DNA from 2 places in the Enterococcus sp. AMC2644 genome. Region 1 is predicted to be linked to the other one. Evidence: predicted binding sites of a transcription regulator. Region 1 holds the regulator's gene; the other holds the start of a gene.
The links. Region 1 encodes NrdR, which represses ribonucleotide reductase genes. Its sites were predicted from a motif close to ACACNATATATNGTGT; they were not measured.
Positions count from the first base shown of each region.

Region 1 (7,978 bases):
GTTTAATGTTACTTTCACTTTACTTCCTTTACGCCAGGCACGCCAATAAGAAATATCGTCAGTATCTATATTTATCCCTACACCCATTTCTGTAAATGTCGGAACAATCTTTTCTGGATCCTCAACTGCTTCGACATTTTCTAAAAATAATAAGACATTTTTATCATCTAATGCTGATTCTTCTAAATTTTCCGTTAATGTTCCGATAAAAATCGTTTTTGATTCCATCACTTCATCACTCTGTGTACTTTCTTGTAATTTAGGTGTGTCATTTTTTATGCCACAGCCTGATACAAAAACTATGCTTAAGACTAGCAGACTACCGAGTAGCCATTTTTTCATTTTGTTTCACCTCTATTGATTTCGTCGATTACGTCCGTTCATCCCAATTTCTTTGGTCAAATAACGGATACGCTCCATGATGCGTTTAGCTTTTAACGGCTCCTCTTCGCCACGTTGCGTAACAGACAAGTGTTTTTCTAATTCGAGCATTGTAAAATTAGAGGTAAAAAATGTTGGAAGTTGTTCTTGCATTCGATATTGCAAAATAACGCCAAATACTTCGTCTCGAATCCAACTACTCATCGCATCTGCACCAATATCATCTAACATCAAAATTGGCGCCTTTTTGATTGCTTCCATCTTTTCCGCTACTTGGTCTTTCCCAATTGCTTGTTTCATTTCAACCGCAAAAGAAGGAAAATGTAACAAGGTCGATGAAAAACCAGCTTCGGCTAAATCACGAGCAATCGCCCCCAGAAGATAGGTTTTACCAATGCCAAAGCTTCCCGATAAATACAATCCTTTATGAAAGTTTTTTGGCGCTTCTTTGTAGGCTTCGATAAAATCAATCGCCGCCAGTAATGCCTCGCCGCGTCCTGCAGTTCCTTCATACGTAGCAATCCGAGCTTCTTGGATATCTTTTGGCATATTCAAGGCTTGAACACGATTACGAATCTCTTCTTGGTGTTTTTTGGCTAATAGTTCTTCAGTTGGAATATAGGTCACATCAACTGAATGAAAATTTAGCATTAATTGTGGTTCATAGCCAGGTGCAATTTGAGCTGGATCGTTTAACTCAAATTTACGTTTTTCTTGCACAAATTCATAGAGCTTCGCATAGCTACGCTCAATATCTTGTTGGGTCAAACGATTTTTATGCAAATCTAAAAAGTTTCGCACATCAACATCCGCTAAAACCTCTTGCATCATCTCTTCAAAACGTGTCCGATAATTTTTTTGATCTAAGATACGATTTAAATTTTTACCTACATCTTCCATCATTTTTCACCTTCTTTGCGTTGTAAATATTCTTGTAATCGTTGATTAATCACTGCTTGTTTTTTAGAATCTTCTACTTCCTCTACTGGATTATCCACCCAATCAGGTAAGGTTTCTTTTCTAATTGGTTTGCGATAATTGGTTCGTTGGGTGTCGCGTTTTTCTTTAGCTTCTTTTGAATCTTTCACCAGCTTACGGACATGTTTAATTGCCTCTTCAGGACTTTTAATCCCTATCTCAGACCAATTCGTTGCAATACTATTAACAAAGTTAGCTTGTAATGAACTATTTTTTTGAACCACTAGAACATAGTGCATTAAAACATTAATGACGCTGTTAGCTAATGGGCTTTTTTCAACCAAAGATTTCAATAACCAACTTTCGGAATCAGCTACAAAACTATGCTTTTCTTGTTTAATCGCTTGTAAAAAATCAGCTGGAGCTGTTGCTTCACTCATCTGAATTAAGCCAATATCTTGTTCAGAAAATCCTGATTGTCGCAACGTATTGAAGCGTCTGGTCTCAGTATCTTCCGAAACATAAATACTGGTCTTTTTTTGTGGTATTTGTTTCGTATGACGTGTGACAACTTTAGCAAGCTCTTTTTCATCTACCTTACCATCAATAAAAGACACAGCTTCAGTCATCAAATCAACTAATTCCATCTCATCGAATCCATATAGATTTTGATAGAGCAACAATTGATGATTAAAAGAGGTTGTAAAATTTGTACGCGAAATATATTTTTTCTCAGCTAGATTCATTAAAAAGTTCCAATCAATTTGAGAAGCATCTAATTGAATTCCACTGCTTTTATTCACATCATATACTTGCGCTATTTGCTCTAGTTTTGATGATTTTCGCATAAACGATTCTTCATTAATCGAACCATATACTTCTTTAAAGTGACTCGTAATTTCTTGATAAGCAGAAACATCGAGCTTTTTAGGTTTAAACCGTTCAACCATTTGATTAAATTTTCGTTCTCCAATTGCGCTCCATAGTAAGAAACTGTATGTCTCATCTTTAAAAAAGACTTGTGGATGTAACGGTTCTTCCAAACAATATAAAAATATCCGTCCAAATTCTAAATCTTCTTTCATAAAAACAGAAAGTAACCCCATACCTTCTAATTGTTTGCGCGCATTAAAAAAATCCGGTAGTCCAATATTCAACGCATTTAACATATCAATATGCGCAAAATCATTTTCAAATGAATCTTCTGCGTCACCTAATAACGCATAATACAGCGCTAAAGCTTGCGCACCAATAATTGGTTGGTAGAGGTACAATAACCCGTCGTTGCCTTCTTTAGTTAAAGGCAGGCTCTTGAACACTTGATAAATATGATTTGGTTGGACTTCATCCCAAGCGGTCTTCACAAAAGCCCCTCCTTTAAATTACTCATTTGCTTCTTTAGCTTTGTCAACAATGTCTTGTAATTCCTTTAAAAATACTGACATGTCTTTGAATTGACGATAAACACTTGCAAAACGGATGTAAGCAATCTCGTCTAAATCAACTAATTCTTCCATCACATACTCACCAATTAAGGTTGATGGTATTTCATTTTCGCCTCGTTCACGGATACGTGCTTCCACATGATCGACAATTTGTTCCATTTGTTCCATCGCTACTGGACGTTTCTCAGCTGAACGAATTAAACCACGTAATACTTTTTCACGATTAAACTCTTCGCGTGCGCCATTTTTTTTAATGACTAACAGAGGTGTTTCTTCTAATCGCTCAAACGTTGTAAAACGAAAGCCGCAGTTCTCACATTCTCGTCTACGGCGAATCGCACGACCGTCATCGGCTTGACGGCTATCAATAACACGAGAATTATTATGATGACATTTTGGACAGTGCATTTTTCCACCTCATTTATCTCTATTTATTTTAAATTTACTTAATGAATAAATTAAATTTCTTTCTATATTATAACACGTTTACCAGTTCTTCTGACAGAATAGACGAGAAAAAACTCTAGAAAACTCTAGAGTTTTTAATCTTTTTAAATAAAATTTTGTACTTTTAACCAACTTTTAACATTCTTTTTTGTTTCTTCAAGTGAATTTTGGTTATCAAATACAATATCCGCCCGTTCTCTTTTTTCTTCAATCGATAATTGACTAGCAATCCGTTGCAGCGCTTGGTCTTTTGTTAAATCATCTCGCTTCATTAAACGTTCCAATTGAACTGTTTCTGGAACATAAACAACAGCAATCTGATCCATCTCATCTTCATAGTGAGCTTCAAACAGTAACGGAATATCAGCAATTACTAAAGCTGCATCTTGATTATCAGCTATTCGTTGACTAATGGTTTCTCTTAAAATAGGATCTAATACTGCATCTAATTGTTTACGTTTTTGTTCATCAGCAAAAACAATATCACCAAGCTTTTTACGATTTAACTGCCCATTTTCCAACAAAACACCCTTCCCGAAAACAGAAACAATTGCTTGTAAGCCTGCTTGTTGTGGTTCAACAATTTCTCGAGCAATGACATCGCCGTCAACAATTGGAAATCCATACTCACGAAAAATGCGAACAACCGTACTTTTTCCTGTGGCGATACCACCCGTGAGACCTAAAACCATCGACATCAACCTCATCCTTTCCGTTTTTGACAAGTTGGACAGTAATGTGTACCACGTTGCGCAACTTTTATTTTAACAATCGGTGTTTGGCAACGTAAACAAGGTAAATCCGTTTGACCATAAGCATTGAGAGCTACTTGAAATGTTCCTGCTTCACCTAAAGCATTGGTATAAGAACGAATGGTTGTCCCTCCTGCTTCTACAGCTCTAGCCAAAACATCGATAATCGCTTGATGTAAACGAATGGTTTCACCTTCATTCAACCTATTTGCAGACGTTTCAGGGTGTATTTGAGCTTCCCATAACGCTTCATCTACATAAATATTTCCTAAACCCGTTACTAATTTTTGATCCAGTAATAGCGGTTTAATTGCTTTAGTTGATCGTTTTAGTTTTTCTTGAAATGTTTCCAAATAAAAGACGTCTGGCCTGGGCTCTGGACCTAATTGTTTAATACCTTTGTACAAACTGCTCGCATCCTTAGGAACCAAGACCATTCTGCCAAATTTACGTACATCGTTATAGAAAAGACGAGAATGGTCAGTAAAATTAAAAATAACATGCGTATGTTTGTCAATCGTATCTTGCATTTCAGGATCAAATTCATATTTGCCTTCCATACGTAAGTGTGAAATCATATCATAGTTTGTTAATTTGAAAATCAAAAACTTCCCTCGGCGATGAATATCTTCAATCGTTTGATTAATCAAACTTTCTTGGAAAATTTCTACTTCTGGCGACTCAATGATTCTTGGCCAGCGAACGTCGACGGATGCAATCGTTTTTCCTTTAATTAAATGTACAAGTCCTTTACGAACTGTTTCTACTTCTGGCAATTCTGGCAAATCATTTCACCTCTTTATTTGGCTTCATACCATGTTTTTCCCCAACTACTGTCAGTAACTAATGGTACGTGTAAGGAAACTGCTGTCTCCATCACTTCTTTGACAAGTTGGTTTAATTTCTCTAATTCATATTCAGGAACTTCAAAAACCAGTTCATCATGTACTTGTAAAAGCATAGCTGCTTCTAATTTCTCTTCTTTCATTCGACGAGCTAAATCAATCATTGCAATTTTCAGAATATCTGCAGCACTTCCTTGAATCGGTGAATTAATAGCTGTTCTTTCTGCAAATGAGCGTAAGTTAAAGTTACGTGAATTAATGTCTGGTAAATAGCGACGACGATGATATAACGTCTCTACATAGCCTTTATCTTTAGCTTCACGAACGACCGATTCCATATATTCTTTAACACCTGGATAGCGCTCGAAATACGTATCAATGTATTGTTGTGCTGCTTTTCTAGTAATTCCTAAATTCTGTGATAATCCATAATCAGAAATCCCATAAACAATTCCAAAATTGACAGCTTTCGCTTGGCGTCGCATATTAGGTGTAACATCTTCAGCTTTTTCAATGCCAAAAACTCGCATCGCTGTACTTGAATGAATGTCTTGACCTTCTAAAAAGGCTGTTTTCAAATGTTCATCATTTGAAATATGAGCAAGCACACGTAGTTCAATTTGAGAATAGTCGGAAGAATAAATGACCCAATCCTCTTTTCTTGGTACAAATGCTTCACGTATTTTGCGTCCTTCTTCTAAGCGAATGGGAATGTTTTGTAAATTTGGATCTACCGAGCTTAGACGTCCAGTCTGTGTCAACGTTTGTACATAACGAGTGTGGATTTTCCCATCACTTTGAATCATTTTCAACAATCCCTCAACATAGGTTGACTGAATCTTAGAAATTTGACGATAGACTAAAATGTCTTCAACAATTGGTGCTTGTTCCTTTAACTGTTCTAAAACATCCACTGCCGTAGAATAACCTGTTTTGGTTTTCTTAATCACAGGCAGCCCCATCTTTTCAAATAAAATAACCCCTAATTGTTTTGGTGAATTAAGATTAAACTCTTCGCCTGCTTGCGTATAAATTTTTTGTTCGATTTCTTGTAACCGTCCGGCAAATTCACCTTTCATTTGATTTAAACGCTGCGCATCAACCTTAATCCCCGTCATTTCCATCTCTGCTAAAATATTTGACAAAGGAAATTCCATTTCATGGAAAAGCTGTGTTTGACCTTTTTCTTCTAATTCTTCCATTAGTTTTTCACTTAACCATTCAATCGCAACAACTTTACGAGCTAGATGTGCAAAAAAGACTTCTTCATCTTCAGGTAGGCCTTTTTTAGCTCCTCTACCGTAAATAACGTCATCTGACTGAATTTCTGTATATCCATAATGAGCGGCAACTGCAGCAATATCATTGCTACTATCATTTGTGTCCAATAAATATGCCGCCAATAAAACATCATAGGATAAGCCTTTAGGACGACCAATATAACGATTTAAAGAAACTTGAGTACGTTTTGCATCATAAACTTTTTTCTTTTTCGTTTCATCAAATAACCATTCTTGAAATGCTGGTTCTTCAAGCACAGCTTCACTATTAGCAACATAGATTTTTTTCTTTGTTCCCCAAGCAATGCCGACAATATCTTCAATATGATAATTATCACCCAACATTTCAACATATAAAGATGATTCTTCAGTAAACATGTCTGGAGTCGCTTCTTCAACTACTTCAAACAAAATATCAGCCATCTCTTGATCATCCACGATATTTAAACGTTCTAAGAAAGTCTTAAAATTCATTTCTTTATAAAATGGAACTAATTTATCTAAATCTTTGCCTTCATATTTTAATGAATCAATAGTAATCTCAACTGGAGCTTCAGTATTGATTGTCGCCAATTGCTTTGAAAGAAAAGCTAACTCTCGGTCATTAATTAAATTTTCCTTCATTTTACTTTTTTTCATTTCATCAACATGCTCATAAATTCCTTCTACTGACTCATATTGTTTTAACAACTTAATCGCCGTTTTTTCACCAATTTTTGTAACTCCTGGAATATTATCAGATGCATCACCAGCTAACCCTTTCATATCAATGATTTGTAACGGCTTCAAACCATCATATTTTTCGGCAATATGCTCTGGTGTATAAGATTCAATATCACTTACACCTTTTACTGTAATATCAACTTTTACATGTTCGGTTGCTAATTGGGTTAAATCTCGATCACCAGTTAAAATCACGACATCGAATTGCTCTTTATCTACTTGATTAGCTAAAGTACCGATAATATCGTCTGCCTCATAATTATCTAATTCATAATGTTTTACGCCTAGTCCCGTAATCAATTCACGGATATAGGGCATCTGTTCTTTAAATTCACCTGGTGTTTTGGCACGTCCACCTTTATATTCTTCATACATCGCATTACGAAAAGTAGTTTTTCCTGCATCAAATGCTACCAATACATGTGTTGGCTGTTCTTTAGTCATTACGTTTTCAAACATATTGTTGAATGCATAAATCGCATTGGTGTGTAATCCATTGTTATTTTTAAAGCGTTCTAGCGAATTATGTAACGCAAAAAACGCACGAAATGCGACACTATTGCCATCCACTAATAATAATTTATTTTTTGTCATTTTTTTGGCTCCTCACTTGAAACATTCTCCTTTATTTTAACAAAGAAATCTGGGGAATGCGATTATTTGAGTACAAAAAAACGAACATCGGTTTGCCAATGTTCGTTTGCTTGATTAGTCTCTTGAAAAAATACGCAATAGAGATAAAAATAGATTGATAAAGTCTAAATACAGCTGCAATGCCATGAAAGCCGCTAAGCCTAGATTATCTTGGCCTTGTGAAGCAAAGTAGACCTGACGGATACGTTGGTTGTCATAGGCTGTCAACCCTACAAAGATTAGTACCGTAACATAGGATAAGAAATAATCAACACCTGAACTTTGTAAAAACAAGTTAACAATAGTCGCGATAATTACTCCAAATAATAAGCCAATTCCCGCACGACCGATACCACTTAAATCACGTTTCGTAAATGCTCCATACAATGCCATTACTAAGAAAGTAATTGTTGCTACAACAAAGGCTTTACCTGCGTTTCCTACACCATAAGCTAAAATAGTAATGGATAAAACAATTCCATTAAGTAACGCATAAACAATAAATCCTGCCAGTGTTAAGGATGGATTTTTTTGCGCTTTAGCACTTAGGACCA
Region 1 is NZ_CM177095.1:181,015-188,992, forward strand. It holds gene AC4BC5_RS00940 (LptM family lipoprotein) at 1-342, opposite strand, end outside; gene dnaI (primosomal protein DnaI) at 355-1,281, opposite strand; gene AC4BC5_RS00950 (replication initiation and membrane attachment family protein) at 1,281-2,663, opposite strand; gene nrdR (transcriptional regulator NrdR) at 2,682-3,152, opposite strand; gene coaE (dephospho-CoA kinase) at 3,296-3,889, opposite strand; gene mutM (DNA-formamidopyrimidine glycosylase) at 3,895-4,728, opposite strand; gene polA (DNA polymerase I) at 4,743-7,385, opposite strand; gene AC4BC5_RS00975 (Bax inhibitor-1/YccA family protein) at 7,500-7,978, opposite strand, start outside.

Region 2 (7,978 bases), 1.5 Mb from region 1:
AGCGTGTCCAGTTAAAATAAGCGGGACTCTTTTTAATTTGACTGTTTCAGTGGTACCAGTTAAGGCGTAGAGTGTATGAAGCTCCTGTTGCCACTGACGGACAAGCTCAATCGTTTGTTCTAAACCATGCGTGAGTAGCTGATTTAAAATAGCACCTGAGACACCTACCGTTTGGGCTCCAAAACATAGCGCCTTAAAGATGTCATAGGCATTTCGAATACCACCGGATGCAATCAATTCAAAAGGAACTGGGACATCTTTAGCTTCTAATAAAGTAGCAACATTAGAAATACCAAAATTATCTAAATAAGCAAATTCTCGTTGTTTGCGGCGAGCATTCTCAATTTGAGTGAAACTTGTCCCGCCACTACCAGCAACATCAATAATCGTCACACCAACTGCTAATAATTGTTGGATTGTTTCGCGTGTCATACCAAAGCCAACTTCTTTAACAATGACAGGAACTTCTAGATGAGTGGTTATTTCTTCAATTGTCTGCAACCAATTAGTGAAATCACGATCACCTTCAGGCATTACCAGCTCTTGAGGCGCATTTAAATGAATCTGTAGCGCGTTGGCTTCGAATAAGTCTACGGCGCGTTTCGCGTTCTCTAATGACGTTCCAGCACCTACATTTGCTAATAAACAACCATTTGGATGTTCTTTGCGCACAATTTGATAGGAATCAGCGACAGATGGATCTTTTAAGGCAGCTGAAACCGAACCAGTAGCCATCATCAAATCGGTTTCGCGAGCTAGGATAGCTAATTGTTGGTTGTATTGTTTTGTTTTTTCGCTGCCACCAGTCATCGCATTAATAAAAAATGGCGAACTTAAAGGTTGGTCAAAAAGTTCTGTAGCAATCGACACATCTGCTAAACGAACACCCGGAAATGAGCGATGAAGCAAGGCTACATCATCAAAGTCATTTCGTTTCGTTTTATGAAAAGCTTTGGCTAAAGAGACGTGTTCATCTTTGCGGTTCATTTAATTCCTCCTCGGTAATGATAGACGTGTAGGGGGAGGGGAGTGATTTCTGCTTTCTCCCATCTGCTCATTAAAGGCAAAATGCCTGTTTTTTGATCAGCAATGACAATGCCACAATCACCACCACCAGCTCCGGATGACTTAGCAGCGCCACCACATGCTTCGGCTAGGTCACAAAGTTGTTTTAAAGCAGGGGTTTCAATCCGTACCCCAGTGATACAAGACAAGTTTGCCAATAATTGACGGTTTTTACTAATCATTTGTTTGATTTTAGTTACGTTGTTATCTAGAAAACCATCAATTAAGTCTTCGACACATTCCTTACTATTGTCTAAGAATTCTTGATAAGCTTTTTGTTTTTCTGCTTGGCTTTGTGTCGATTGATTGACTTGATCGACTAAGTCAGAAGTTGAAGCAGGACTCCCTGTCCAACCAATTAATAAACGTAAAGTTTTGGGAACAGCAAGGGGCTTAATTGATAGTTGTGGCCAGTCGCTAGCTAGTAATTGTGACATTGACCATTTTTTTTGTTTTTCTTTCACCCAGTCATGATCAAAAGTTGAAAAAGCAATCCAACCACCATAACAACTTGCGGCGATGTCTCCACAAGAACCATTGCCTTGTACAGCTAAGTGAGCCAAGGCAGCAATTTTAAACTGCGTCAGTTGATCCATTTTTAAATCATAGAAAAGATTTAACGCTTTAACTGTTGCGACTGTTACGGCACCGCTAGAACCCAAGCCATATTTTCGACCACTTGAATTATCTAATTCACTTGTTACTTTTAAATCGTAAAAAGTGAGCAGTGTGCCTTTTTCCAATGCATATTTTTCAGTTAGACGAATTGCTGCCAAAATGTAATGAAATGGATTTTCACGATGATCTAAAACTAATTCACCATTACGGCGTGTCCAACGAATAGGCAGTTCGCTGTATTGTTGTGATTGAATGCTTCCGTTTTTAATCGCACTATCAATCGTTACAGTAATAAATTGGTCAACGGCAACGATAACTGCTGGATGTCCTGGTTCAACTACGGCATATTCGCCCGCAATATATAATTTTCCTGGAGTAGATACTTCGATCATTTCGACACTTCCATTTCTAAAGATACTAAACCTTTGCCCGCATAGGCACAGGTTAATTGTTCAGCTGTAAAGTCTTCTTGTAAGGCGGTTAAAATTGCTGTGACATCTTTTTTCTGACACAATACTTTGACGTTGGGGCCCGCATCCATTGTAAAGTAGCAAGCAATTCCGTTTTGTCGGATATGTCGAACTTTATTCATGGCTTTTAAGCTATCGGGTGACCAATAAGTAAATGGGGGAGTTGCCGCTAAAGTCGTCGCGTGCATTTTTAAACCGTTTGCTTCGGTTACTTCACCTAGGGCTTGAAAGTCCTTGTCAGCAATCGCTTGTTTAGCAGTTTGAATGTCTTTTGCTACTGCTTCTAACCAGCCATCATAGAAGTCAGAAGTCTCAACGGTTCGCTCCATGCCATCCCGACTAGATACGTCTTTTTTTTGGTCGTTAATCAAAATAAAAATCATCGCTAATTCATCTTCCCAATGATTAGATGGAACAACTTGCGCATAGGAGGTTTCATCTGAATCTCCTTTTTCCCATTCGACAAAACCACCAAAAATACTCCGACAAGCAGAACCAGAACCACGACGTGCCAATTGAGAGAGCTCTTTATCAGAAAGACCTAATTGTAAAGCGTCGTTACAAGCACCCGCTAAAGCCGCTAGGCCACTTGCAGAAGAAGCTAATCCAGCAGCAGTAGGTACAAAATTTTGACTTTCTACATGGGCAAAATAAGTAACCCCCGCTTTTTTGCGAGCAAGGTCTAAGAAACGGCTGACTTTAGTTGTCGCTTTCTTATCTTGTATGACACCATCTAAGCTAAATGTATCTTCAGTGTATGTGTCTGAGAAAGAGACCCCAGTTTCTGTGTAAAAGGCATCTAATGTCAATGATAAACTGTTATTCATCGGTAAAATCAGTTCTTTGTCTTTTTTACCCCAGTATTTAATTAAGGCAATATTGGTATATGCGCGTGCTTTTCCATTATACATGTTGGTAAACTCCTAATCCTTGAAGCCAAATATCTTTTGCTCCATGTCCTTTTAATTTCTTAGCGATTGCTTCGGCTTTTGTTTTTGTGTCACAAAGGACCAGAAAACAACCCCCTCGACCGCCTCCAGTTAATTTTGCCCCGAGTGCCCCGTGTGTTAAAGCAAGTTCGATGCATGAATCTAACGTATCATTACTGACGGTTAATTGTTGTAAATAGTGCTGTGCTTGTGTCATTGCCATGCCGAGCTGTCTAGGCTGATTGTGAATGATGGCTTCTTTAGCTGTTTTAGCTAATAGTCCTAGTTGATGAATATCTAAGCTTGTTTGATCAGGTTCTTTTTCAAATAGTTCAGCAACAGAACGAACAGCTGCTCGTGTTTGTCCTTTGATCCCCGTATCTGCAACGAGGAGATACGCATCGATGTTTAAAGGAAAAGGTAAAAAATCTTTTCCACGTTCAAAATAAATGGGATTGCCGCCACTGGTTGCTGCGGCATCAATGCCACTAGGATTTCCATGAGCAATACCTTCTGAAAAATTAACATAGTCCAGTAAGGTTGCTTGGGATAATTTTTTTTCTTGCCAGTCAAAAAAAGCACGTGTCACAGCTACTGCAACAGCAGCGCTTGAGCCCATTCCACGTTCAGAAGGAATGGTGCTTTGAATTGTTAAATGGAAACTTGGTGTATGTAAATTTTGTTGTAATTTGGCTGTTAATTGTTGAATATTAGCTAATCCTTGTGGTGCGTCAGCTAAAGCACCTTCATGATAGGTGGAGCATAACGATGGCCTACTACTTTCCTGAACAGTAGTAATAACTTGTGTACCGCTAAAAGGAAAAGCAATTGCTGGTTCGCCATAAACGACAGAATGTTCTCCCATCAAAATAATTTTTCCAGTAGCCTTTCCTATCCCCTGTGCTAACATGACGTACCTCTCTCTTTTTCATAATAGAATCCCTTAGCTATTTTACTAGATTAATGCCGTCTCGTTAAGCCCCCAACGTTGATTCTAATAAAAAATCCTAAATCTTAAGACTTTTTTTGAGAATTTTCTTACGTAATCCTAAGCTAACTTTTGCTTGACCATACTATATGTAGTGGTGTAAAGTGATTAAGTTGAGTTGATGATACAATATTTAGTGATAAGTGAGTTGGAGGAAATGAGTGTGATTGTATTAGCAGGAACGATTGGTGCTGGGAAATCAAGTTTAACAGCTTTATTAGCAAATCGTTTAGGTAGTGAAGCCTTTTATGAGTCAGTTGAGGATAACGAAGTTTTACCGCTTTTTTATGAAGATCCCAATAAATATGCGTTTTTATTACAGATTTATTTTCTGAATAAACGTTTCGATAGTATTAAGCAAGCACTGAAAAATGAGAATAATGTTTTAGATCGTTCTATTTATGAAGATTCATTATTGTTTCATTTAAATGCTGATCTTGGACGAGCAACAGCAACAGAAGTCCGTGTTTATGATGAATTATTAGCTAATATGCTAGAAGAATTACCCTATGCAGCACAAAAAAAACACCCTGATTTGTTGGTTCATATTCGCGTGTCATTTCCAACGATGTTAGAGCGTATCCAAAAACGTGGTAGAGAGTTTGAACAAATTGAACACGATCCAAGTTTGTATGCTTATTATGAGGAATTGAATGCGCGTTACGATCAATGGTTTGAGGAGTATGATGCCAGTCCTAAAATACAAATTGATGGTGACGAAATGAATTTTGTAGAAGATACACAAGCAGCAGAAGAAGTGCTGAATTTAATTGAGGAAAAATTACAAGAAGTGCGCCAAGAAGCATAGAATAAAAAGCCTAGGAAATTTATTTTCCTAGGCTTTTTTTAGTTTTAAGGTCATGGCATTTAAGGCGACAACAACAGTACTAATTGACATTAAAATCGCTCCGAGAGCTGGACTTAATAAAATACCGATAGGGGCTAAAACTCCGGCAGCTAAGGGAATCGCAAGGATGTTGTAACCTGCACCCCACCAAAGATTTTGAATCATTTTTTTTCGGGTTTCTTTGGCTAAATCTAAGAAATGTAAAATATCTTCAGGATTACTATTGGTCAACACCACATCAGCAGAGTCAATGGCGACATCAGTTCCTGCACCAATCGCTACGCCGATGGTGGCACGTGCAAGACTCGGTGCGTCATTAATTCCATCACCCACCATCATTACACGCTTGCTCTTGTTGACCCATTCTGATACAATTCGCTCTTTGTCATCTGGCAGCAAACCTGCGTAATAATTTTTTATTCCTAAATAATTCGTCACATTTTTGGCAGCTTCTTCATTATCACCCGTCAGCATGACTGGTTCGATGCCACGGCTTTGTAGACGTGCGATAAATTGTTTTGCCTCAGGTTTGATTTGATCGCCTAATGCAATAAAGGCAATCAATTCATTGTCTATAACAAGGAAGCTTAAAGTATTTCCTTGTTCTTGATAAGGTCGAATCAGGGAGGCAGTCACTGTTTTATCCATTCGTTGCAACTCTTTTTGATTAATAATTTTGACTACTTTGTCTTCGACAGTGCCTGATAATCCTACACCGGAAATATTTTGTTCACCTTGTGCAGTGTAAGCTTGGATTTCTTTTGTTTTTAAATAGTTCATAATTCCCGTTGCGATGGGGTGATTGGCAGAAGCTTCTAGGGCGCCAATATATTTCAGAGTTTCTTCTTTAGAATAATTGCCATCAATCACTTCAATGCCAGTGACGGAAAATGTTCCTTGGGTTAACGTCCCTGTTTTGTCCAAGAAAATCGTATCAATATCGTGCGCATTTTCAAGTGCATTCCGATTTTTTAACAATAAGCCATTTTTCGCAGCAATCGAAGTAGAGCGGGCGACTACCAGAGGAATAGCTAGACCTAACGCATGCGGACAAGCAATAATCAAGACTGTCACCATGCGTTCTAACGCCATAGGTAAATCTGTAAGAATCAACCAAATCACAAAGGCAAGCACGCCAACTGTCACAGCAATATAAAATAACCACTTGGCAACTTTATCGGATAGCGCTTCTAGCTGTGATTTTTCAGATTGGGCTTTTCTAACCATTTCCATGACTTGGGCTAAATAGCCATTCTCACCGGTTCCTGTTACTTGAATATGGATGGTTCCATCACCATTTACAGAACCACCAATCACCCGATCACCGATGGTTTTTTTAACGCCTTTTGATTCACCCGTTACTGCAGATTCATCGACGATAGTTTGCCCTTTTAAGATACGTCCATCGGTAGGCATCTTATCTCCAGCACGAACAACTAAGGTATCACCTTCATGAATAGCTTGTAACGAAAGACGTTCTTCTTGCCCATTTGTATGCAGCTTGGTCACTTCATCTGGTAAAAGTTCGGCTAATTTTTGTAAGGCATTACTAGCATTGGAAACAGCACTCATTTCAATCCAATGACCTAATAGCATAATGACAATCAAACTCGCTAGTTCCCAGAAGAAATCCATTACATGTTGATGGAAAAAATTCGTAGCAATAAACGAATAGAGACTATAGACATAAGAAACTGTAATCCCTAAGGAAATCAATGTCATCATGGCAGGATTTTTTTGTTTGATTTCCATTTTAGCGCCACTTAAAAATGGCTGTCCACCATAGAAAAATAAAATTGTGGCTAAAACTAAGACGACCCATTCTGAACCAGGAAAGCTAAATTGAAACGGCAATTCCATACCCATCATTGGCGATAAAACAATAATCGGAATAGCTAAGACGAAAGAGAGCCAAAATTTTTGTTTAAAATTGCCCATATGCATAGAATGATCCATCTCATGAATATGTTGATGATTCATGTTTTCCATATGACTTTGTTCGTCATGTGAATGAGCCATGTGTTGGTGGTGCTTTTCATCGTGCATTAGAAACACTCCTTTATATTGTTTACTTTTGTAATCATCTATAACTTCATTGTAGACTTGTCATTTTTTTGTGTCAAATAAAAGCCACCTAGATTTTTTCATACAAATAACAGCTGGAAACGAATTATTGGTGATTCGTTTCCAGCTGTTGTTTATAGTTATTTATCGTCTTCTTTATGGGAAAAATAGACTGCGAGTAAATCATTAATATAAGATCTATCCGTTTTAGAAAGAAAACCTTGATCGTTATAGAGAATCTGTAAGTTCGAGTCTAACAAGTCGCGAATATCAAATGGAGCTGATTGTGAAGCGGTTGAAGGTGGTGTAATACCTAGTAAATAGTCTGTTGAGACACCAAAAATCTCAGCTAATAATTTTAACTCATCGGTAGTTATTTTGCGATGACCAGATTCAATTTTACTCATCGTTGACTTACTTAACGCCATCTTTTCAGCGAGGTGTGTTTGTGTCCAATTTTTACTTTCTCTCAGATCAATAATCCGTTTTGAAAGATTATTTGTCATGGCAAACATGCACTCCTTTCCCTACTTAATTATGGCTTCATTTTAGCACCGTTGCGAAAAAAGCAACGAAATATTTATAAAAAAGAAATTAACTCTATTGACGTTTCTAAATACGAAATATATAGTGAGAAAAAAAGAGGTGTTAAAAAATGGAAGATGAGAAGGTTTATGTTGTTAATCTAGAGTTAATTAGAAAAGTCCGGATTGAAAAAGGTTACTCATTGCAGAAAATGGTTAATTTAATCGAAACATTAGATAAAACAAAATACTACCGACGTGAAAAAGGGTTGGTTGGCTTTAAGCCGGAAGAAATTCCATTGATTGCATGTGTTTTAGAAATACCTTTAGAAAAGATGTTTATCAAAGTTTCTAAACAAAAAGAATACTTGTTTAAAATAAGAAATTAAGTAATAGGATAGGAGAAAGAAATAAAAAATGTATAGAGGTAGTATGCGAAACGAAAGATACAAACTTTTCCATACTATCTTTCG
Region 2 is NZ_CM177095.1:1,716,242-1,724,219, forward strand. It holds gene fni (type 2 isopentenyl-diphosphate Delta-isomerase) at 1-987, opposite strand, end outside; gene AC4BC5_RS08340 (phosphomevalonate kinase) at 984-2,075, opposite strand; gene mvaD (diphosphomevalonate decarboxylase) at 2,072-3,064, opposite strand; gene mvk (mevalonate kinase) at 3,057-3,992, opposite strand; gene AC4BC5_RS08355 (deoxynucleoside kinase) at 4,228-4,878, shown strand; gene AC4BC5_RS08360 (heavy metal translocating P-type ATPase) at 4,906-6,963, opposite strand; gene AC4BC5_RS08365 (helix-turn-helix domain-containing protein) at 7,122-7,487, opposite strand; gene AC4BC5_RS08370 (XRE family transcriptional regulator) at 7,637-7,894, shown strand.
Region 2: AC4BC5_RS08355 (deoxynucleoside kinase) is a predicted target of NrdR. The motif match lies at 4,153-4,168, and genes of this name have one in related genera.